DNA from 4 places in the Cronobacter malonaticus LMG 23826 genome. Region 4 is predicted to be linked to each of the others. Evidence: predicted binding sites of a transcription regulator. Region 4 holds the regulator's gene; each other region holds the start of a gene.
What was found. Region 4 encodes PurR, which represses purine synthesis genes. Its sites were predicted from a motif close to CANGCAAACGTTTGCNTG; they were not measured.
Positions count from the first base shown of each region.

Region 1: AFK66_RS18990 (nucleobase:cation symporter-2 family protein) is a predicted target of PurR. The motif match lies at 2,306-2,323, and genes of this name have one in related genera.
Region 2: tusA (sulfurtransferase TusA) is a predicted target of PurR. The motif match lies at 3,631-3,648, and genes of this name have one in related genera.
Region 3: pyrD (quinone-dependent dihydroorotate dehydrogenase) is a predicted target of PurR. The motif match lies at 3,929-3,946, and genes of this name have one in related genera.

Region 1 covers NZ_CP013940.1:4,051,497-4,057,301, forward strand. Annotated here, with positions in the region: gene AFK66_RS18975 (fimbrial protein) at 104-652, shown strand; gene AFK66_RS18980 (fimbrial protein) at 832-1,413, shown strand; gene AFK66_RS18985 (fimbrial protein) at 1,582-2,136, shown strand; gene AFK66_RS18990 (nucleobase:cation symporter-2 family protein) at 2,374-3,774, shown strand; gene AFK66_RS18995 (AsmA family protein) at 3,896-5,578, shown strand; gene fabY (fatty acid biosynthesis protein FabY) at 5,726-5,805, opposite strand, start outside.
Region 2 covers NZ_CP013940.1:82,976-88,780, reverse strand. Annotated here, with positions in the region: gene zntA (Zn(II)/Cd(II)/Pb(II) translocating P-type ATPase ZntA) at 1-101, shown strand, start outside; gene AFK66_RS00380 (TRAP transporter large permease) at 297-1,583, opposite strand; gene AFK66_RS00375 (TRAP transporter small permease) at 1,595-2,104, opposite strand; gene AFK66_RS00370 (TRAP transporter substrate-binding protein) at 2,153-3,136, opposite strand; gene tusA (sulfurtransferase TusA) at 3,324-3,569, opposite strand; gene AFK66_RS00360 (7-cyano-7-deazaguanine/7-aminomethyl-7-deazaguanine transporter) at 3,776-4,441, shown strand; gene AFK66_RS00355 (DcrB family lipoprotein) at 4,515-5,072, shown strand; gene AFK66_RS00350 (MFS transporter) at 5,112-5,805, opposite strand, start outside.
Region 3 covers NZ_CP013940.1:2,568,003-2,573,807, reverse strand. Annotated here, with positions in the region: gene ssuB (aliphatic sulfonates ABC transporter ATP-binding protein) at 1-313, opposite strand, end outside; gene ssuC (aliphatic sulfonate ABC transporter permease SsuC) at 310-1,101, opposite strand; gene ssuD (FMNH2-dependent alkanesulfonate monooxygenase) at 1,111-2,256, opposite strand; gene AFK66_RS12185 (sulfonate ABC transporter substrate-binding protein) at 2,253-3,224, opposite strand; gene ssuE (NADPH-dependent FMN reductase) at 3,217-3,792, opposite strand; gene pyrD (quinone-dependent dihydroorotate dehydrogenase) at 4,041-5,051, shown strand; gene AFK66_RS12170 (cell division protein ZapC) at 5,217-5,762, shown strand; gene AFK66_RS12165 (YcbX family protein) at 5,759-5,805, opposite strand, start outside.
Region 4 covers NZ_CP013940.1:2,213,587-2,219,391, forward strand. Annotated here, with positions in the region: gene AFK66_RS10495 (C40 family peptidase) at 124-942, shown strand; gene AFK66_RS10500 (MFS transporter) at 1,010-2,176, opposite strand; gene cydH (cytochrome bd-I oxidase subunit CydH) at 2,441-2,530, opposite strand; gene purR (HTH-type transcriptional repressor PurR) at 2,822-3,847, shown strand; gene punR (DNA-binding transcriptional activator PunR) at 3,865-4,776, opposite strand; gene punC (purine nucleoside transporter PunC) at 4,888-5,805, shown strand, end outside.

The DNA.
Region 1 (5,805 bases), 1.8 Mb from region 4:
AATAAGCGCATTGTCTTTTTCCGGGGTTGATATCAAGACGTATTTTCCTGGCATTATTTTTATAGATTATCAATTAACAAAAATCATGTTCTGGAGTTATGACATGAAATTAGCTTTAACGGGGTTGATGATCTCGACCTTATTGATGGCAACGGTTGCGCATGCACAAATCAGCGCCTCCGATGTGCCTGCAACGCTGACGATTACGGGAATTGCAAGAGGCTCCTCTGAGGCAACCTGCGCGCTGGCAGCCAATGCAAGCGCCATTTATCTACGCGGCGATGTCTCTAATCTAATAGAGCTGGGTGATGATGCCGACAACATGACCTTTGTTCCCCTTCATATTGAAGGAAATAAAGAGTGCGATGCTCTGATTGAGCAGGGAAAACTGTCTTATCGATTTTTGGGTACCGCAGATGACAGCCAGGGCAGCGCACTCGCGAATGCCAGTACCGGAGAAAACGCCGCGACCGGTGTCGCTATTGGGCTTTTCGATAATAAAGGTAAACCCGTCAGTATTAACAGTACGGCCTATACGGTGTCAAAAGACGCACAGCAGGGTATTGGTTTCCAGGTAGTGAAACTGAAAGACCAGACGGCGACAGCCGGAACGGTACATGGCGTGCTAACGATTGACGTAGAGCGTTTGTAAACCCTTCAGGACGTTTAATACCCATCGTCTGGAAAAAAGGCAAGGAAAGCATAAAAGAAGTTAGCTGGAGGAGTAGACCATCATGTTTATTCACATAGCAGGAAGCGAAAGCCAGCAGTTCTGTTTATCTATCTCTGAGATATTTATTACATCAATAAGTCAACTGTAAGGAAACAAAGATGAAACTTAATTTATTACATACTGCACTCGCCGCATTATTAATGGCAGGTACAGCGCAGGCAATGGCGCAAACTCAGGACGTACCGGCAACCGTCTCCATATCCGGCGTATTAAACAATGTCAACGCAGGCTGCGTTGTCACGCTGGATAAAGAAGTGGTTTATATGGAAAACAAAGTTAGCCATCTGCCGCTGCAGGGAGAACAGCCCTATAAACCGACCGTGGTTAATGCCTTCATTTCTGGCGAACATAAAAACGGTCAAAATAATGTCGTCTGTAGCGAAGCTGTCAAGGCTGGACATATCGCGCTGAAATTTACCGGTACGCCGGATAACGCCGATGGCAATGTGCTGGCGAATTCCTATGTGGAAAGCGGCGGCGCTAAAGGCGTGGGTGTAGGTATTTATGGTCCGACAAAACAACCCATTGAGGTTAATACCGGAACACTTGAAAATCTTACCGTCTTATCCGATCTTCGTGGTTCTGCGGAGTTCAACTTAGAATTGGTAAAACTGGCCAATCAGGAAGTGACGCCGGGTGCAGTGACGTCTTCACTGACCGTAGAAATCGAGCGTCTGTAATATTCAACTCCTCTCCTGCGGGAGAGGAGTTTTACTGTAAAGTAAAAATCCTAAACATTTTCTCGTTAGCAATAAAATCCATTCTTTCGGTTAATGTATTTAACGCACGATTCAAACTGAACGTAGCGCTGAATAAGGGGTCATTCATTATTACATTAAGGAGCGATCGTGAATAAAAGGCATCTGGCAGGGTGGCTGTTCGCTCTTCTGCTCTCCTCAGGCACGGCTAATGCGACCACAGAGGATGTTTCGGCAACGTTATCCGTCTGCGGGAAAGTAAACTCAACATCGGATCGTTGTCAGGTCACGCTCAATAAAGAGATGCTTTCTCTCTATACCAGCGTTTCAGATATGGTTAATCAGGGTAGCGACGCCACCGATCCTGAATTCACTAATATTTATATCAGTAATATCGGCAACGGTGACAGTTGCGCTCAGGCCGCACAGGCGGGCCATATTAGCGTAAGGTTTGTTGGACAAGCTGACGATGCGGATGGAACAACCTTAGCCAATAGCTATCTTTCACAAAACAGCGCGAAAGGAGTAGGCATGGGCATCTTCAGGGAAGATAACACGCCTGTTGCCATTAATAAGGACACATTACCCGTCCCGGACGCCACGGGAAAAACCGTTTTTGGTATCCAGGCTGTCAAATTAACCAATCAGGCCGTTTCGCCAGGTACGCTTTACGGCCGTCTTATCATACAGATTGAGCGTCTTTAACAGATTTCTCCTCTTAAGCGGGAGAGGAGAATCCCTCATCGCAAATGCTTTTTTAGCTCCTCTATTATTACCTTTCCTGGCGGCCCCTCCATGAATGATATCCGCCGGACGTTATTGCATTGTTTCTCCTGATAGTGTCTGCCCCTCCGGGCATCGGCGTGCCACCACATATGCAATCGTTTGCTTTTGTGATGTACTCCGCTAGAATGTCCGCTTTTCCATCGTGGGATTTTGTTGATGTCCTCTAATACCCTTGAGTCTGAAAATGCGCAAACGGTTGCGCCTGTGCGAAATAGTGAACTGATCTATCGTCTGGAAGACCGTCCACCGCTGCCGCAAACGCTGTTTGCTGCCTGCCAGCACCTTCTGGCGATGTTCGTTGCAGTGATCACACCTGCGCTTTTGATCTGTCAGGCTCTGGGATTGCCCGCGCAGGACACCCAGCACATCATCAGCATGTCGCTGTTTGCTTCCGGCGTGGCATCGATTATTCAGATTAAAGCGTGGGGGCCGGTCGGCTCCGGGCTGCTTTCTATTCAGGGCACCAGCTTTAATTTTGTGGCACCACTCATTATGGGCGGTACGGCGCTGAAAACCGGCGGCGCGGACGTGCCAACGATGATGGCCGCGCTGTTTGGCACCCTGATGCTGGCGAGCTGCACTGAGATGGTCATCTCCCGCGTTCTTCACCTGGCGCGCCGCATTATCACGCCGCTGGTTTCCGGCGTCGTGGTGATGATTATCGGTCTTTCGCTGATTCAGGTCGGGCTGACATCAATTGGCGGCGGCTATGCCGCGATGAGCGATCATACTTTCGGCGCGCCGAAAAACCTGCTGCTGGCGGGCGCGGTGCTGGCGGTGATTATTCTCCTTAACCGCCAGCGCAACCCGTACCTGCGCGTCGCGTCGCTGGTGATTGCGATGGCGGTGGGTTATCTGCTGGCCTGGGCGATGGACATGCTGCCGCAAAGCGTGGCACCTGCACAGAGCGCGCTGATCATGATCCCGACGCCGCTGCATTACGGGCTCGGCATCGACTGGAACCTGCTGTTGCCGCTGATGCTGGTCTTTATGATCACCTCGCTTGAAACCATCGGTGACATCACCGCCACCTCTGACGTCTCCGAACAGCCGGTCTCCGGCCCGCTATATATGAAGCGCCTGAAAGGCGGCGTGCTGGCGAACGGTCTGAACTCGTTTGTCTCCGCCGTGTTCAACACTTTCCCGAACTCCTGCTTCGGACAAAACAACGGCGTTATTCAGTTAACAGGCGTCGCCAGCCGCTATGTCGGCTTTGTGGTGGCGCTGATGCTGATTGTGCTCGGCCTGTTCCCGGCGGTGAGTGGTTTTGTTCAGCATATTCCTGAGCCGGTACTGGGCGGCGCGACCATTGTGATGTTCGGCACCATTGCGGCCTCCGGCGTGCGTATCGTCTCCCGCGAACCGTTAAACCGCCGCGCGATCATGATTATCGCGTTGTCGCTGGCGGTAGGCCTCGGCGTTTCTCAGCAGCCGCTGATCCTGCAGTTCGCGCCGGACTGGGTGAAAAACCTGCTCTCTTCCGGCATCGCCGCGGGCGGCATTACCGCCATTGTGCTGAATCTAATTTTCCCTCCGGAAAAGCAGACCAACGACTAATCCCGTGCCGATGGCGGCACCGCGCCGCCATCGCTGACACCTCCATTGACAATCCCCGCCTTGAGCAATTCGCCTGAATAGTGCATAAATCCATCATCGGAAGTTCACAGGATGGAAGACAATGAAATTTCTCGGAAAGCTCATCATTGCGCTGATCGCCGCCGTTCTGCTGATTCTGCTCGTGCTTTACGTGCTGTTGCAGACGCGCTGGGGCGCGGGCTGGCTCACCGGCTGGGTGAACCAGCACAGCGGCTATCACATCACCTTTGATGAAATGGACCACAGCTTCTCCGCGCCTTCGCATCTGGTGCTGAAAAACGTCACGTTCGGGCGCAGCGGCCAGCCCGCCACGCTGGTGGCGCAAAAGGTTGATATCGGCCTGAGCAGCCGCCAGGTCACCGAGCCGATGCACGTCGATACCATTTTGCTCTACAAAGGCACGCTGAATTTATCCCCTTCCACCGCGCCGCTGCCGTTTCGTGCTGACCGCCTTCAGTTAAACGATATGGCGTTTAACAGCCCGAAAACTGGCTGGGATCTCAGCGCACAGCGCGTTAACGGTGGCATCAGCCCGTGGCTGCCGGAAGCCGGGAAAATTCTCGGCAGCAAAGCGGATATTGCCCTAAGCGCAGGCTCGCTGACGCTAAACGGTATGCCCGCCAGCAATGTGCTGGTGCAGGGTGAAATTAACAATGACGAAGTGACGATTACTAATCTCGGTGCCGATATCGCCCGCGGCGCGCTCACCGGTAACGCGCGTCGATTAGCGAACGGCGGCTGGGTGGTGGATAACCTGCGCTTAAGCGATATCCGTCTGCAAACCGCGAAATCGGTAAGCGACCTGCTGCAACCGCTGACAACACTCCCCTCGCTTGAGCTCGGGCGCGTTGACGTGACCGACGCGCGGCTTGAAGGGCCGGGCTGGGCAGCGACCGATCTGGATATCAGCCTGCGCAATCTGACGCTGGTGAACGGCAGCTGGCAGAGCGATGACGGCAAGGTGTCGATGAACGCCAGCGAGGTAGTTTACGGCTCGCTGCATTTTCTCGACCCTATCGTGAACGCCGATCTCTCAGCGCAGGGCGTGGCGCTGCGTCAGTTCAGCTCGCGCTGGGAAGGCGGCATGGTGCGAACCTCCGGCGTCTGGCAGCGGGCAAGCAACGCGCTGACGCTCGATGAGCTGGCGCTGGCGGGGCTGGAATATACCCTGCCTGCCGACTGGAAAAAGCGCTGGCAGGAGAAGCTGCCCGCGTGGCTGCAAACCGTGACGGTGAAAAAGCTCTCCGGCAGCCGCAATCTGATTATCGATATCGATCCTGAATGGCCGTTCCAGCTCACCGCGCTGGACGCCTGGGGCAATAATCTGCAGCTGGCGCGTAACGGCGAATGGGGGATCTGGGGCGGCAACGCCACGCTCAACGCCGCCGCCGCGACGTTTAACCGCGTCGATGTGCGCCGCCCGTCGCTGACGCTGAACGCGAACCCTTCCACTATCGCCATTAGCGAGTTAAGCGCGTTTGCGGGCCAGGGCATGTTGCAGGCCACCGCGACGATTTCTCAGTTACCTCAGAGAATGACAACGGTGAGCCTGAATGGCCGCGCGGTGCCGGTCAACGTGTTGCATAACTGGGGATGGCCGCAGGTGCCGCTGGAGGGCGACGGTAATTTACAGCTCACCGCGAGCGGCAGCCTGGCGGCAGACGCGCCGCTGCGCCCGAGCGTTAACGGGCAGTTGCAGGCGACAGGCAAAAACGGGCAGCAGGTCCAGCAAACCATGCAGAACGGCGTGGTGCCGGGGGCGTGACCCTTGTGGTAACGGAACGTTGAAAGAGACGGCAGGTGCGCTGCGCTTACCTGCCCTACGTTATCGCGGTAACGTCACAGTTCCGTATTTCCGTAGGGCAGGTAAGCGCAGCGCACCCGCCGGATCAAAAAAACCCGGCATTGACGCCTACTCCTCCTCGTTGCCGCCCTCTTCCAGCGGCCCGAAAGGTTTGGCAGGCAACACAATGTAAATGCCTTCAAACACCG
Region 2 (5,805 bases), 2.1 Mb from region 4:
TGCTCGGGTTAACCGGCCTGTGGCTGGCCGTGCTGGCCGATACGGGTGCGACAGTGCTGGTGACCGCCAATGCGTTAAGGCTGTTACGTAAACGCGGCTGACGGAGGATACGGTGGGTGCGCTACGCTTACCCACCCTACAAAACCACATCCCCACATCCAGACCAGCTGTAGGGCGTTGGGTTGATACGGTGGGTGCGCTGCGCTTACCCACCCTACATCACATCGGCCGGAATACTCGTAGGGCGGGTAAACGAAGTGCACCCGCCACCTCAACCTGAACACCCGCCACCGCCCTTACATCATCCCTAACACTCGCGGCAGCCAGAGCGAAATGGCCGGAATGTAAGTCACCATCGCCAGCACAATAAGCAGCACGCCATAAAACGGCAGCATGGCACGCACCACGGTTTCGATATTCTGCTTACTCACGGCGCTCGCCACAAACAGCACCGACCCCACCGGCGGCGTAATCAGCCCGATCCCAAGATTCACCATCATGATCATCCCGAAATGCACCGGATCAATGCCGAGCTGGTTAGCGACCGGTAACAGCACCGGCGTCAGGATCAAAATGATCGGCGCCATGTCCATCAGCGTGCCAATCAACAACAGCATGATGTTGAGGTACATCAGAATGACGTATCTGTTATCCGACAGCGTCGTGAAAAATTCCGTAATGCGCGTCGGCAGTTGCATATACGTCATCACCGCGCCGAACGCCGCCGCAAAGCCGATGAGGATCATCACGATCGTCACCGTTTTCACGGTGCGGAACATCAGCTTCGGCAGCTCGCTCCATTTGTAATCGCGGTAGATAAACATCGTCACGAAAAACGCCCACAGGCACGCTACCGCCGCGGATTCCGTCGCGGTAAACACGCCGGTCAGAATGCCGCCCAGAATAATCACGACCGTTATCAGCCCCCATAGCGCATCGATGAAAATTTTCAGCGCCTGTCTAAGTGGGATCCGCTCGCCTTTCGGGTAGCCGCGCCGCCTCGCGAAAGCGATGCAGAGCACCATCAGACTCAGCCCCAGCAGCAGCCCCGGCAACACGCCCGCGATAAACAGCGTCGCGATGGACACGGTGCCGCCCGCCGCCAGCGAATAGATAACGGAGTTATGGCTGGGTGGAATAAGGATCGCCTGCACTGAACCGCTCGCCGTGACCGCCGCGGCGTATTCACGCGGGTAGCCTTTCTTTTCCATCTCCGGGATCATCACGCTGCCGATAGACGCGGTATCCGCCACCGACGAGCCGGAAATCGCGCCGAAAAACGTCGAAGCGACAATATTCACCAGCGACAGCCCGCCGCGGATAAACCCCACAAACAGATAGGCGAAGTTCACCAGCCGACGAGCGATGCCGCCTTCGGCCATAATCGCGCCCGCCAGGATAAAAAACGGGATCGCCAGCAGCGTAAATTTGTTAACGCCGCTGGTTATCTGGATCATCAGCGCCTCCAGCGGCAGATCTATCCAGAGCGCGCCCACGATGGCGCTCAGGCCCACCGCGAAAGCGACCGGCATCCCGAGCGCCAGCAGCACTGCCAGCGTGGCCAGTAAGATAAATGCGTCCATAACGTTCTCCGCTAGCTATGGTTGCCAATGAGCACGACCGGGCGGTTCTCCTGAGAGCCCCACAGCAGCCGCTCGATGACGAACAAAATCATCACCGCCGAGCCGATGGGCAGCGGCAGATAACTTTCTCCTGACGTGAGCACCGGAAACTCCGCGACGGGCTGCTCCCACAGCTCCATGCACAACAGGGCGCTGTAGTAAAACATCACCAGGGAAATGATGAGCATCAGCAGATCGACCACGCGCGCGCAGACCCGCTGCGCAAATGGCGGCAGGCGATCGGTCAGCATGTTGACCGCGATATGCGAGCCTGCGCGGTAACCCACCGCCGCGCCGATAAAGGTAAACGTCACCATGCAGATAATAGCGACCGGCTCAGGCCAGGATTCTCCCCGGTTGAGCACGTAACGCGAGAAAATCCCTATCGGGATCACGACCGTCATGATTAACAGCGCGACCCCGGCCACCATCATGGCGAGCAGGTACAGGCGATCCATCCAGACCAGAAAGAATCGGGACATAAATACTCCGCAGAGGATGAGGCGCCGGGGCCAGCCCGGCGTTAGACGTTATTTGACGTCGGCGATGGCTTTCATCAGATCCTGATGCTTCGCGCCATACTGGTCACGCACCGGCGCGGTCGCGTTAACGAAATACGCTTTATCGATCTCGTGGAACTGCACGCCGCCCGCTTTCATTTTGTCGAGCGCCTGCTTGTTGTAGGCATTCCACAGTTCACGCTGCTCCATTTGCGCCTCGCGAGCGAGCGTCAGGATTTTCTGCTGCTGCTCGGGCTTGAGCTTGTCCCACTTCACTTTCGAGTAGAGCAGCATTTCGGGGATGATGAAGTGGCCGCTCAGGGTGTAGTGCTTCGCGACCGGCAGGTAGTTGTGCGCGATATAGGTCGGCGGGTTGTTTTCAGCGCCGTCGATAACGCCGGTTTGCAGGCCGCTGTAGACTTCGCTCACGCCCATCGCCACGGCGTTCGCGCCCATCGCTTTCAGCGTGCCGATAGCGACCGGGCTACCCTGTACGCGGATTTTCATGCCTTTCAGATCGTCAGGCTTCACGACCGGGTTTTTGGTGATTAAATTGCGGGTGCCGGAGTCCATCCAGCCTAAAAAGACCAGCCGTGATTTCGGGTTGCTGGTGAGTTTGTCGCCGATTTGCTTGCCGATATCGCCATCGATGACCTTGTGCATATGGTCTTCATCACGAAACACGTAAGGCAGCGTAAAAACCTCGATCTCCGGCAAAATCGCCGCGACCGGGGCCATTGAAACGCGGATCATGTCGATAGCGCCCATCTGCGCCTGTTCGATCATCTGCTTCTCATCGCCCAGCACGCCGCCCGGAAACGTTTTAATTTCCAGCTCGCCGTTGGTTTGTTGTTTTAACTTTTCACCCATGTTTTGCACGGCGACGACATTCGGGTATCCCTGCGGGTGAACATCGGCCGCTTTAATCACTTGCGCATGAAGAGCGGGCGCAAACAGCAGTGACGCGGTGGAGAGGCAAAGACCGGCCAGGGCCGGGATAAATCGCTTTTTCATCGGGTCGCTCCAGAGGATAAGGACAGGCTAGTTATAAAACGGTGTTTTGATTTGTCGGTTATAAACTAGACGACGTCCTGTAAAGGCAGGGTGAAGCGCCTCACAAAAGCAACAACTTTGAAACAAGGGTTTAAAAAGAATGTGACGTGAGTTCAGAAAGCCGCATGACGGCGGCTTACGGCAGGGATTACTGATTTTTACGCAGCAGATAGCGATACGGCAGCGTTTCGGTTTGCGAGGCCACCAGTTCATGCTCCATAAAGCGGCAGAAGCCAGGGATATCGCGCGTCGTCGCCGGATCATCGGCCACGATCAGCAGCGTTTCGCCGGGCTGCATATTACGCACGGTTTTACGCACCATCATTACCGGCTCAGGGCAGCGCAGCCCGAGAGCGTCCAGGGTGTGGTCAGGGTTGGCGAACAGATCGGTCATGCTTCTCTCGGCGTTATGAAAAAACCGCCTTAGTTTACCCCCCGTTTTTTGTGACGCAACTCATGTGAACGATTGCGTTAAAATTAACCATTGCATTGATGATACAAAGCAGTATCATGCGGCGGCTTTTGCGCAAACGCGCTGCGTCTGCCTTAGCATGAAGATGAACTGGGTTCCCTCACCCCAACTAACAAAAAGGTCACAATATGACGTCTTTTACTCCTGGTCAGCGGCGCAATGCGCTCGTCTGGCTTTCGTTGTTTCATTTGTTGGTAATCACCTCCAGCAACTATCTGGTGCAGCTGCCCGTCTCCATTTTTGGTTTTCACACCACCTGGGGCGCGTTTAGCTTTCCGTTTATTTTCCTCGCCACCGATCTGACTGTGCGCATTTTTGGCGCGCCGCTGGCTCGTCGCATTATTTTCGCCGTGATGATGCCAGCGCTGCTGGTCTCCTATGTGATCTCCTCGCTGTTTTATATGGGGAGCTGGCAAGGGTTTGGCGCGCTGTCGCACTTCAATCTGTTCGTCGCGCGTATCGCGACCGCGAGCTTTATGGCCTATGCGCTCGGGCAGATCCTCGACGTGCATGTCTTTAACCGCCTGCGCCAAAGCCCGCACTGGTGGCTGGCGCCGGGCGCGTCACTGCTGCTCGGTAACGTCAGCGATACGCTGTCGTTCTTCTTTATCGCCTTCTGGCGCAGCCCGGATCCGTTTATGGCCGAACACTGGATGGAAATCGCGCTGGTGGACTACACCTTCAAGGTGCTTATCAGCCTGGTGTTCTTCCTGCCGATGTACGGCGTGCTGCTGAATATGCTGTTGAAAAAGCTGGCGGATAAATCCGATTTCCACGTGCTGCAGCGCGGTTAAAGGTTCACGGAATTTCTTGTGTTAAGATGCAGGGATGGGTCGTATTGACCGTCTCTTGTAAAGGAATAAGTGAATGCGCAATCTGGTGAAATATGTCGGTATTGGCCTGCTGGTGATGGGGCTTGCCGCCTGCGACAACAAAGACAGCAACGCGCCGGCCAGCGCCGGTGCCTCACAGAGCGAAGCCTCCGGCCAGCCGGTCAGCCTGCTGGACGGTAAACTGAGCTTCTCCCTGCCGGCGGATATGACCGATCAGAGCGGTAAAGTGGGCACCCAGGCGAACAACATGCATGTCTACTCCGATCAGACCGGCCAGAAAGCCGTGATCGTTATCGTCGGCGAGAAAAGCCAGGAATCGCTGGAAGTGCTGGCGAAGCGTCTTGAAGATCAGCAGCGCGCCCGCGACCCGCAACTGCAGGTCGTGACTAATAAAGCGATTGAAATCAAAGGCCAGAAGATGCAGCAGCTTGACACCGTCATCTCTGCCAAAGGTCAGACCGCTTACTCCTCCGTGGTGCTGGGCAATGTCGATGACAAACTGCTGACCCTGCAAATCACGCTGCCTGCCGATAACCAGCAGCAGGCGCAGAGCACCGCAGAGAACATCATCAACACCATCGTGGTGAAGTAATCCGCAGTAAAGATTACGCTTAAAACCGCGGCCTGCCCTTTACGGGGCGGGCCGTTTTTTTAGCTGTACGCTTAAGAGAATGGCGAGCAGCACCAGCCCCGCCGCCGCCAGATAGATCGCCGGTACGCCCGCCCAGGCCATCAGCACGCCTGCCGCCGGGCCGGTTATCCCGAGCGACAGATCCATAAACAGCGTATAGGTGGCGAGCGCCGCGCCCTGATTACTCTGCGGCACCGCCTTCACCGCCACAACGCCGAGCGCCGGGAAGACCAGCGAGAAGCCTGCGCCTGCGAGAAACGTCCCCGCTTTCGCCATCCACGGCTCCACCGCCAGCCCAACCATCAGCAACCCGACCGTTTCCACCACGCCGCAGATAAGCGTCACGTTAATGCCGCCCAGCCGGTTAATCGCGTTAGGGAATAACAAGCGTGTGCCGACAAACGCGCCGCTGAACAGCGTTAGCGCGAAGGCCGCGCCATCCCAGCCTTTCGCCTGATAGAACAGCGTAATAAACGTGGCGATCACCCCGAAGCCGGAAGTAGTGAGCGCCAGCGCCATGCCGAACGGCCAGACCTTGCCGAGCACCGCGCGAAACGGCAACGGTTTCCCCTTGCTCGCCTTCACGGCCGGACGCGGCAGGGCTAACACAATGCCAAGCAGCGCAACCCCCATAATGACGCCCGCCACCAGCGGCAGGCCGCCGTGGCGGTACAGCAGCGCGCCGAGCGGCGCG
Region 3 (5,805 bases), 350 kb from region 4:
GCCCCAGCCCGACATTATCCAGCACCTTTTTCCACGGCAGCAGTCGCGCATCCTGAAACATCATCCGCGTATCCTCGCGCACGTCGGCAAGCGGCGCGTTCCCGGCGCGCAGTTCTCCGCCGTCTGGCGTTTCCAGCCCGGCGAGCAGGCGCAGCAGCGTGCTCTTGCCGCCGCCGCTGCGCCCGACCACCGCCACAAACTGCCCGGCGGGAATATGCAGATCCAGCGCGTTAAGGATGGTCTTCGCGCCGTAGCGTTTGGTCACGCCTTCCAGCAGCAGCGGCGTTCCCTGGTTGAGTCGTGATGTCGTCATGCGTTAGCCTCTTTAGTCTGGTAAGCGGGGTGCCAGCGCAGCCAGACGCGCTCAAGCAGGCGGGCGCTGAGATCCGCGAGCTTGCCGAGCAGGGCGTAGAGAATAATCGCCACCACCACCACGTCGGTTTGCAAAAACTCGCGCGCGTTCATCGCGAGGTAGCCAATGCCGGCGTTCGCCGAAATCGTCTCCGCCACGATAAGCGTCAGCCACATCAGCCCGAGCGCGAAGCGCACCCCGACCATAATCGAGGGCAGGGCGCCTGGTAAAATCACCTGCCGGAACAGGCTGAAACCCGAAAGCCCGTAGCTGCGCGCCATCTCCAGCAGACCGCTGTCAATATTGCGAATGCCGTGCCAGGTGTTGATATAGATCGGGAACAGCGTGCCGAGCGCCACCAGAAAAATTTTGGCGCTCTCGTCGATGCCGAACCACAAAATCACCAGCGGGATCAGCGCCAGATGCGGCACGTTACGCAGCATCTGGATGGAGCTGTCGAGCAGCCGTTCGCCCCAGCGCGACAGCCCGCTGATAAGCCCGAGCACCAGCCCAATCAGTCCGCCGATGGAAAAACCCACCAGCGCGCGCCAGCTGCTGATCGCCAGGTGCTGCCAAAGCTCGCCGCTCGCCGTCAGCCGCCAGAACGTTTCCACCACGCTTTCCGGCGATGGCAGAATACGCGTCGACAGCCAGCCCGTCTGGGAGGCGAGCTGCCAGACGGCAATAATTCCCACCGGCAACACCCACGGGGCGGCGCGCTGGAGCCATTTTTGCGAAGCGCTTGTCATGCAGCCTCCTTAACTCTGCGCCACCCGGCGCGGTATAAACTCATTGGCTACCGCTTCGCCCTGCGCCGTGAGCGGGCGCGGCTGCGGCACGTCCGGGATGGCGACATCGAGATGCGGGAATAAAAGCTCACCGACCCGGTACGCCTCTTCCAGATGCGGATAACCGGAGAGAATAAAGCTGTCGATGCCAAGCGCTGCGTATTCATTAATGCGCGCCGCCACCGTTGGGCCATCGCCCACCAGCGCTGTGCCCGCGCCGCCGCGCACCAGACCGACGCCCGCCCAGAGGTTCGGGCTGATCTCAAGCTGGTCGCGCCGACCGCCGTGCAGCGCCGCCATGCGCTGCTGGCCGACGGAGTCCTGACGCGCGAACGCCGCCTGCGCTTTGGCGATCGTTTCGTCGTCGAGATGGGCGATCAGCCGGTCGGCGGCCTGCCATGCTTCTTCCGTGGTTTCACGCACAATCACATGCAGGCGAATGCCGAAGCGTACCGTGCGTCCGTGGGCTGCCGCTTTGGCGCGCACCTGGGCTATCTTCTCTTTTACCTGCTCCGGCGGCTCGCCCCAGGTCAGGTAGAGATCGACCTGCTCGGCAGCCAGATCCTGCGCCACGTCGGACGATCCGCCGAAGTAGAGCGGCGGGCGCGGTTGCTGTACCGGTGGGAACAGCAGCTGCGCGCCGCGCACCTTAATATGCTTACCTTCAAAATCGACCTTCTCGCCTTCGAGCAGGCGGCGCCAGACGCGGGTAAATTCGGCCGACGCCTCATAACGCGCCGTGTGATCAAGGAACACGCCGTCACCGGCCAGCTCCTGCGGATCGCTGCCGGTCACCAGGTTAAAGAGCGCGCGGCCGTTAGAGAGCCTGTCCAGCGTCGCTGCCTGCCGCGCCGCCACGGTCGGCGATACCACCGACGGGCGCAGCGCCACCAGGAATTTCAGCCGCTGGGTGACCGGGATCATCGAGGCTGCGACCAGCCAGGCGTCCTCGCAGGAGCGCCCGGTTGGGATCAGCACGCCGGTAAATCCGAGGCGGTCAGCGGCCTGGGCAATTTGCTGCAAATAACCATGATCAACCGGGCGAGCCCCTGCGTCGCTGCCAAGATAGTGACCATCGCCGTGGGTGGGTAAAAACCAGAACAGATTCAGACTCATGATTTCGCTCCTTCAGTAGCGCCGGACCAGATGCGGCTGCGGATATCGACTTTTTTCGGGACCAGATGGTTGTCATAAAACAGATCGGCGGTGTGCTGTTGGCGCACGGCCGTCTCTTCATTCACGGGCGTGATACGCGTCGGCGGGCGGTGATCGAAATAGAGCTCAATGACCGGCTCCGGCAGCCCGATGCTTTGCGCGAACAGTTTCACGCTCTCTTTGCGCTGGCTGCGCGTCAGGGCGTCCGCTTCGCTGAAGCTCTCCAGCACGCCTGTCAGGAACTGACCATATTTTTCGGCATAGGGGCGCGAGGCGAGGTAGAACGATCCGGTGAGATCGAGATCGGTGCCGTCGGTCAGCACCCGCACGCCGCCCTGAATGAGCGCGGCGGAGTAGTACGGGTCCCAGATGGCCCAGGCGTCGACGTTACCCTGCGTAAACGCGGCGCGCGCATCGGCGGGCGTGAGATAGACCGGCTGAATATCGGTAAATTTCAGGCCGGCTTTTTGCAACGCGCGCAGCAGCAGATTGTGCGAGCTGGAGCCTTTCTGGAACGCGACCTTATGGCCTTTCAGGTCGACGACGCTTTTAATCGGGCTGTTTTCCGCCACCAGCAACACCTCGGCTTTCGGTTTCGGCGGCTCGCTGCCGACATAGACCAGATCGGCGCCCGCCGCCTGAGCGAAGATCGGCGGAATGTCGCCGGTACTGCCGAGATCGATGCTGCCGACATTGAGCGCTTCAAGCAGCTGCGGGCCCGCCGGGAATTCCACCCAGGTGATTTTGGTGTTCGGGTAACGCTCCTCAAGCAGATGATGGCTTTTCGCCAGCACCATGCTCACAGAGCCTTTCTGATAGCCGATGCGCAGCGCCTCCGGCTGCGGCTCGGCGGCGCTGGCGCCTGCGGCAAAAAGCGCGAGGCTGGCTGCCAGCAGTGGTGCGGCGTGACGACGCAAAAGATTAAGCATGTAACGTTCTCCTTGTGAACTGCGGCGCAGGGGTTGCCAGATGGCGGCGGGTCAGCGCCTGCCAGAAAGTGTCGAGGGCATCGTCAAGACGCGTTTGTAGCTGCGGGGAAAAGCGCGGCTGATGGTGGTAATCCAGCACTTGCGTGTCGTCAGCGAAGACACCATGCAGGATCTCCTGCGCTTTCAGGGCGTTAAGCACAGGTTTAAGCGCGTAATCCAGCGCCAGCAGATGGCCGGCCGAACCCCCGGTCGCGACCGGCAACACGACTTTTTTCTCCAGCGCCCGTTCGGGCAGGAGATCGAGCAGCGTCTTCAGCGCGCCGGAAAACGAGGCCTTATAGATGGGGGTGGCGATGATGACGCCGTCGGCCTGCTGAAGCTGTTCAATCAGCGTCAGGAGCGCCGGGCTGTCGAAGCGGGCGTAGAGTAAATCTTCTGGCGCGAAATTCTGGATATGCCAGTGACAGATCTCGACATCCAGTCGGGTAAGCTCGCCTGCGAGATACGAGAGCAGGGCGCTGGAGCGTGAAGGAAAGCGTGGGCTTCCCGCCAGAGTAATAACCCGCATACCACCTCCTTATAACCAAAATAATGGTTTTCATTAACATTAATAACAATATGAGAGGATAGTGGCAGAGGGGCTGGCCTTGAGAAACTAAAAATAGTGGCGATGCTTTGCTGAAAAATGCATAAAACGACGCTAAAAAGAAAACGTTTGCTTTCACACGGCCTTTTTTGCCGCAGGTCAATTCCCTTTGTGAAGCGGATCGCAGATAATAGCGCCCCGGTTTGCACACCGGGAATCCAGGAGAGTTCATGTACTACCCCTTCGTTCGAAAAGCCCTTTTTCAGCTCGACCCCGAGCGCGCTCACGAATTGACCTTCCAGCAAATGCGCCGCATTACCGGCACACCTCTTGAAGCGCTGCTGCGCCAGAAAGTGCCGTCTAAACCGGTGACCTGCATGGGGCTGACGTTTAAAAACCCGCTGGGGCTTGCTGCGGGCCTTGATAAAAACGGCGAGTGCATTGACGCCCTTGGCGCGATGGGCTTTGGATCGGTGGAAATCGGCACCGTGACGCCGCGCCCGCAGCCGGGCAACGACAAGCCGCGTCTGTTCCGCCTGGTCGAAGCAGAAGGGCTGATTAACCGCATGGGCTTTAATAATCTCGGCGTGGATAACCTGGTGGAGAACGTCAAAAAAGCGCATTTTGACGGCGTGCTCGGCATTAATATCGGCAAAAATAAAGACACGCCGGTAGAACAGGGTAAAGATGACTATCTGATCTGTATGGAAAAAGTCTTCCCCTACGCCGGGTATATCGCGATTAATATCTCGTCACCCAATACGCCGGGTTTGCGCTCGCTGCAATATGGCGAGGCGCTGGACGATCTTCTCGTCGCCATTAAAAATCAGCAGCAATTGCTGTCGCAAAAGCACCATAAATATGTACCCGTGGCGGTAAAGATCGCGCCGGATCTTTCTCTTGAGGAATTGATCCAGGTGGCCGATAGCCTGGTGCGTCATAATATTGATGGGGTTATTGCAACCAATACGACGCTCGATCGCAGCCTGGTGCAGGGTATGAAATATTGCGATGAAACGGGCGGATTAAGCGGCCGTCCTCTGCAATTAAAAAGTACGGAAATCATTCGCCTGTTAAGCCAGGAGCTGCAAGGACGCCTGCCGATTATCGGCGTCGGCGGTATTGATTCCGTTATTGCCGCGCGGGAAAAAATGGCGGCTGGCGCTTCGCTTATTCAGATCTATTCCGGCTTTATTTTTAAAGGCCCGCCGCTTGTAAAAGAAATTGTGACCCATCTTTAAGCATTTCCTTATCTGAGACGGCCAGGGCTTTATTTTCAGCCCTGGTTGTTTTATATTCCGCGGTTGTTGCTAATTTAAACGTCATAGTCTTAGATTATTGAGGGAATAAACGAAGCGGCAAAATAAGGGAAATAATTTTGAGTTTCAGCGTGGTGGGGGGTAATGATGCGTATAAAGCCGGACGATAACTGGCGCTGGTATTATGATAACGAGCACGACCGTATGATGCTCGATCTGGCCAACGGCATGCTGTTTCGCTCGCGTTTTGCCCGCAAAATGTTGACGCCTGACGCGTTCGATCCTTCGGGATTCTGCGTTGATGACGCCGCGCTCTGGTTCTCCTTCGATGAAAAATGCCGTGAACTTCCTCTCGCCGCTGAACAGCGCGCTGAACTGGTGCTGAACGCCCTCGTCGCTATCCGCTTCCTGAAACCCCAGATGCCGAAAAGCTGGCATTTCTTAACCCACGACGCCGCCGAATGGTCGCCGAGCTGTGGTGATGCCGCCTGCGTATGGCTGAGCGACAGCGGCGAAGCGGTCTGCCTTCTGGTGGTCGAGCCTGGTGATAACGCGACGCTTTGTCTGCTGGCGCAGCCTGCGTTGACGCTCGCGGGCCGCGCGATGCAACTGGGTGATGCGATTAAAGTGATGAATGACAGGCTCAAACCGCTGGCGAGCGCCCCGCATCTGAGCCTTGATCAGGCGGTTTAACGCGCGAGCCGTATCGGGCCTGCCGGCACGCAGCTACAGCTTA
Region 4 (5,805 bases):
AACGAAACTACGCTCACAAGACGATTTGCTGCTTAACTTTGGACATTTTTTTAGATTAGAATCAGCAAGCTCTTAAAATTCATCCGTTGGCATGATTGCCGGCTTTATGCAGGGGAATGCTCAGTGGCGCGCAAAACAAAAATTGCTCTCACGCTCTGTGCTTTATTAATGACTTCATCACTGGCTTTTGCACCGTTCGCGCAGGCGTCGGAGCAGACGCGCGCCTCGAAGGTGCAAAAAGCGCACGCCAGCACGGTGAAAAAGAAAACCAGCACAAAAACCGCCAAGAAAAGTAACAACGCAACGAAAACCAAAACGGCGAAAACCGCCAGCGAGAAGCGAAGCACCACCGCAAAACGCACCAGTAAAACCACCTCTTCCGTTAGTAAAACCGCTTCCCGCCGCGCTTCCACCACTTCACCAAAACAGGCCAGCAGCCGCCTGAGCGCGCAGACCTGTACCAAAACGCGTAAAAACCGCAAAACCAAATGCGTCAACGGGCCACTCACAATTGCCGATGCCCACAAAGCGCGCGTGAAGAAAGCCCAGACCACCGCCATGAACAAGCTGATGAACCAGATAGGCAAGCCGTACCACTGGGGCGGCACGTCGCCGCGCACCGGTTTTGATTGCAGCGGCCTCGTCTGGTACGCCTATAAAGATCTGGTGAAGTTCCGCATTCCGCGCACCGCCAACGAAATGTATCACCTGCGCGACGCCGCGCCGGTTAACCGTGGCGAGCTGGAAAGCGGCGATCTGGTGTTCTTCCGCACTCAGGGCCGTGGCACTGCCGATCACGTGGGCGTCTATGTCGGCAACGGCAAATTTATTCAGTCACCGCGCAGCGGTCAGGAAATCCAGATAACGTCTTTGAGTGAAGATTACTGGCAACGTCACTATGTCGGCGCGCGCCGGGTAATGACGCCGCGCACCATTCGCTAATCCGCTTATCCTCATAACAAAACGGAGAAGGTCGCCCTTCTCCGTTTTCTTTTTTACGGCGCTTACGTTATTCAGCGCTGCACGCCATTTGCGCCTCGCGACGGCTGGAGATCAGCACCAGCAACAGGCCGAGTGCGGCAATCAGCGCGCCCATCACCGGCACCACGCTATAACCGAAGCCCGCATGGATGACAGCGCCACCCGCCGCAGCACCAAGTGCGTTACCGAGGTTAAACGCCCCGATATTCACCGATGACGAGAGACCCGGCGCTTCGCTGGCGACACGCATCACGCGCATCTGCAGCGGCGGCACCACCGCGAAGGTTGCCGCTCCCCATACCACCATACTCACCGCCGCGCCGATTTCCGTTTTTGCAAGCCACGGAATAGCCGCCATAATGACGATAAGCAGCATCAGGAAGCCTTTCAGCGTACCACTCACCGAGCGGTCCGCCAGGCGGCCGCCCAGATAGTTGCCGATGGAAAACCCGACGCCAATCAGCACCAGCATGGCGGTGACGAACGCCGCGCTGGCGTCAGTGATGTGGTGCAACACCGGCGCGATATAGGTATAGAGCGTAAACATCGCGCCCGCGCCGAGCACGGTTGTCAGCAGCGCGCTCACCACCTGCGGGCGCATCAGCACCGCGAGTTCGCTTTTCACATCCGGGCGCTCGCCGCTGCCGCCTTTCGGCAGTGAGAACCAAAGGCTCGCCATCGCCACAAGGCCAAGTCCGGCCGTCGCCAGAAACGACATTCGCCAGCCGATGGTTTCACCAAGCCAGGTTGCCGCCGGCACGCCACCGATATTGGCGATGGTCAGGCCCATAAACATCGTCGCGACGGCGCTCGCCTGTTTATGCTTCGGCACGACGCTTGCCGCCACCACCGAGCCGAGGCCGAAGAACGCCCCGTGGTTAAGACTGGTGAGAATACGCGAGGCCATCAGCGTCATGTAATCCGGCGCCAGTGCCGAGAGCACGTTGCCGAGCGTAAAAATCGCCATCAGAAAAATCAGCGCGCTACGCCGTGCTCGGTGCGACAGCAAAAGCGTCATCAGCGGCGCGCCCACCATCACGCCGACCGCGTAGGCGCTTATCAGCATACCGGCGGCCGGAATCGAGACGTTGACGCCATTCGCTATTACCGGCAATAAGCCCATCGGAGAAAACTCGGTCGTGCCAATGCCAAAAGCACCAATAGCCAGTGCCAGTAACGGGAAATTGACTTTCATTCATCGCTCCAGAAATTGTACAACAGCGCCGGAATACCCGACGTTACAGCAGGATGCAGAAAAGGATGGCAGTTTCAGTCAGAAAAGATAAGTGACAAAAACAGCAAAATATTATTGCGTGGGTGTTAAAGAACACGCAAAAGTTGTTATTAGCGAATGATAAGGGAATAACGAGAAAAAGAAAGGAAACGGCGAGCGGGCAGCGCTTAAGCGCAAGAGAAGTATAAGAAAGCGGGAGAACCGATACGCGCTCCCGCCTGACGCTTAATGCAGGATGGCGGTAAAAGCGCCCGCCACAATAAGACCCAGCACAACAATGGTGGTGACCAGCGAAAATTTCAGATCGGTACTCATGGTATTCTCCTTAAAGACCCCATAAAAATCAGGTAGTGGGCATTTTTGCATAAACAATCCGAAAAATCCTGCGACATTTAACCAGATATGCGTTTTCCCTCTTCCCCTTTCGATAAAGATAAGCCAAAATTCGTCGCTACTTTATTCGGTACCGGCCATCGACCCCTCCTCACGATAAATGTCGCGTTTCCCGGCATGCCGCACTCTCCTCGCGGCAGTCAGGGGTGTATACAGGCAAACGATTAACCCGTGATTTTACACGGCTCAGCCAGGGGTCTGGAGTGATTATTAATGGCAACAATTAAAGACGTCGCGAAGCGAGCCAACGTTTCCACAACAACAGTCTCACATGTAATTAACAAAACCCGTTTTGTGGCGGAAGAGACGCGCAACGCGGTTTGGGCGGCTATTAAAGAATTACACTATTCGCCAAGCGCCGTGGCGCGCAGCCTGAAGGTGAACCACACCAAATCTATCGGGCTGCTGGCGACCAGTAGCGAAGCGCCCTATTTCGCCGAAATCATCGAAGCGGTTGAGAACAGCTGCTTCGCCAAAGGCTATACGCTAATTTTGGGCAACGCGCATAACAATCTGGAAAAGCAGCGCGCGTATCTGTCGATGATGGCGCAAAAGCGCGTCGACGGCCTGCTGGTGATGTGTTCGGAATACCCGCAGCCACTGCTCGCCACGCTTGAAGAGTATCGTCATATCCCGATGGTGGTGATGGACTGGGGCGAAGCGAAAGCCGATTTCACCGACTCGGTTATTGATAACGCGTTCCAGGGTGGTTATCTCGCCGGGCGTTATCTTATCGAACGCGGCCATCGCGATATCGGTGTGATCCCGGGGCAGCTTGAGCGCAACACCGGCGTCGGGCGCTTCTCCGGCTTTATGAAAGCGCTGGAAGAAGCGGCTATCAAAGTACCGGAAAACTGGATCGTGCAGGGCGATTTCGAGCCGGAATCTGGTTACCGCGCGATGCAGCAGATCCTCTCGCAGCCGCAGCGTCCCACCGCTATCTTCTGCGGCGGCGATATTATGGCGATGGGCGCTATCTGCGCCGCCGATGAGATGGGCCTGCGCGTGCCGCAGGATATTTCCATCATCGGCTACGACAACGTACGCAACGCGCGTTTCTTTAGCCCGGCGCTGACGACTATCCATCAGCCCAAAGAGACGCTCGGCCAGACCGCGTTCAATATGCTGCTCGACCGCATCGTGAACAAACGCGAAGAGTCGCAGACCATTGAAGTGCACCCGCGCCTGATCGAACGCCGCTCGGTGGCGGATGGCCCGTTCCGCGACTATCGCCGTTAATCCTTCCGGGAGCCGTATTACTGCGGCTCCCGCAGCCACTCCTTGTTCAGCGTTTCACTGTCCCCCAGATAATCGAGCAGCCAGCGCAGCGCGGGCGAGGCGTCGCTTTGCCGCCACGTCAGGCAGCAGGCGGCATCCGGAAACGGGTTTTCGAGCGTTAGCGCGCGCCACTCTCCGCTGTCGAGCCACGGCTTCGCAAAGTGCGTCGGCACCATGCCGATACACAACCCTTCGCTCAGCGCATCGGCGGCGCAGTACCAGTCCGGCACCACCACGCGCCGCTGGTTATCCAGCAGCCAGGTGATACGCTTGGGCAGCGATCGCGACGTATCTTCCAGCACCAGTGAGGGGTAATCGCGTAGCCTGTCGTCGCTGAGCGCGCCCGCGTGCTGCGCCAGCGGATGATGGTGCGCCACCACGCAGCGCCAGCTCAGCATGCCCATATCGCGAAACGCGAAGCGCCCGCCAACCGGAATCGCCTGTGTGGCCCCGATGGCAAGTTCCACGCGCCCGTCCGCCAGCGCGTCCCAGACGCCGTTAAACACCTCCTGCGACACCTGCAACTCCACATCAGAGAAGTGCCGGTAGAAATCGAGCACCAGCCGCCGGACGCGTTCCGGGCGCACGATATTGTCCACCGCGATGGAGAGCTGCCCGCGCCAGCCGTTGGCAATCTGCTGGCACTGCTGTCTGGTGATCATCATTTTTTTGATGACAGAACGCCCCTCGCGCAAAAACCAGGCCCCGGCGGGTGTCAGAACCACATCACGATGGCGGCGCTCGAAGAGCGACACCGCAAGCCACTCCTCAAGCTGGCGCACCGTATAGCTGACGGCAGAAGGCACGCGGTGCAGTTCTGCCGCTGCCGCGGTGAAACTGCCGGTGCGCGCCACGGCGTCCACCACTTCGAGGGAATATTCAGACCACATTTTTTGCCTGCAAATTTTTTGAATGGAACCGGCAAATATTAGCGTTTCACAAGCGGGATTGCACTCCGTACACTCCTGGCTCTTTCGCGTAATAAGAAGTGAGTTAATGTGATGCGACCTGATAAAGGATTTCTTTGCTGGCTGGCCGGGCTGAGCGTGCTCGGTTTTCTGGCGACCGACATGTACCTGCCCGCATTCGCCGCTATCGAGGCGGATCTGCACACAGTGCCTTCGGCTATCAGCGCCTCGCTGAGCCTGTTCCTGGCCGGATTCGCCCTGGCGCAACTCGTCTGGGGCCCGCTCTCTGACCGTTTTGGCCGTCGTCCGGTTTTGCTGGCGGGGCTGGGAATTTTCGCACTTGGCTGCCTTGGCACCGTCTGGGTAGAGAGCGCGGGCGCGCTGCTGGCCCTGCGCTTTATTCAGGCCGTGGGCGTTTGTTCCGCTGCGGTAAGCTGGCAGGCGCTGGTAACTGACCGCTACCCGGCGCAGCAGGCGCGTCGTATCTTCGCGACCATCATGCCGCTGGTGGGGCTTTCGCCTGCGCTGGCACCGCTGCTCGGCAGTTGGATCCTGAATCACTTTTCCTGGCAGGCGATTTTCGTTGTGCTGTTTGCCATCACGGTACTGCTGATTATTCCGGCGCTGCGTCTGCCTTCCGGCGCGCCGCAGGGTAACAAAAGCGGCGAGCCGCTGAGCTTTATGATGCTGCTGCGCTCGCGCGTCTACAGCGGCAATGTGCTGATTTACGCCGCCTGCTCCGCGAGCTTTTTCGCCTGGCTCACCGGTTCGCCGTTTATCCTGCATGAGATGGGCTATAGCCCGGCGGTGATCGGCTTAAGCTATGTCCCGCAAACCATCGCGTTCCTCATTGGCGGCTATGGCTGTCGCAGCGCGCTGCAAAAATGGAATGGCGAAGCCCTGCTGCCGTGGCTGCTGGCAGGCTTCGCGCTGAGCGTGCTCGCCACCTGGCTTGTGGGTTTGAGTGATGCTGTTACGCTCACCACGCTGCTTATTCCCTTCTGTCTGATG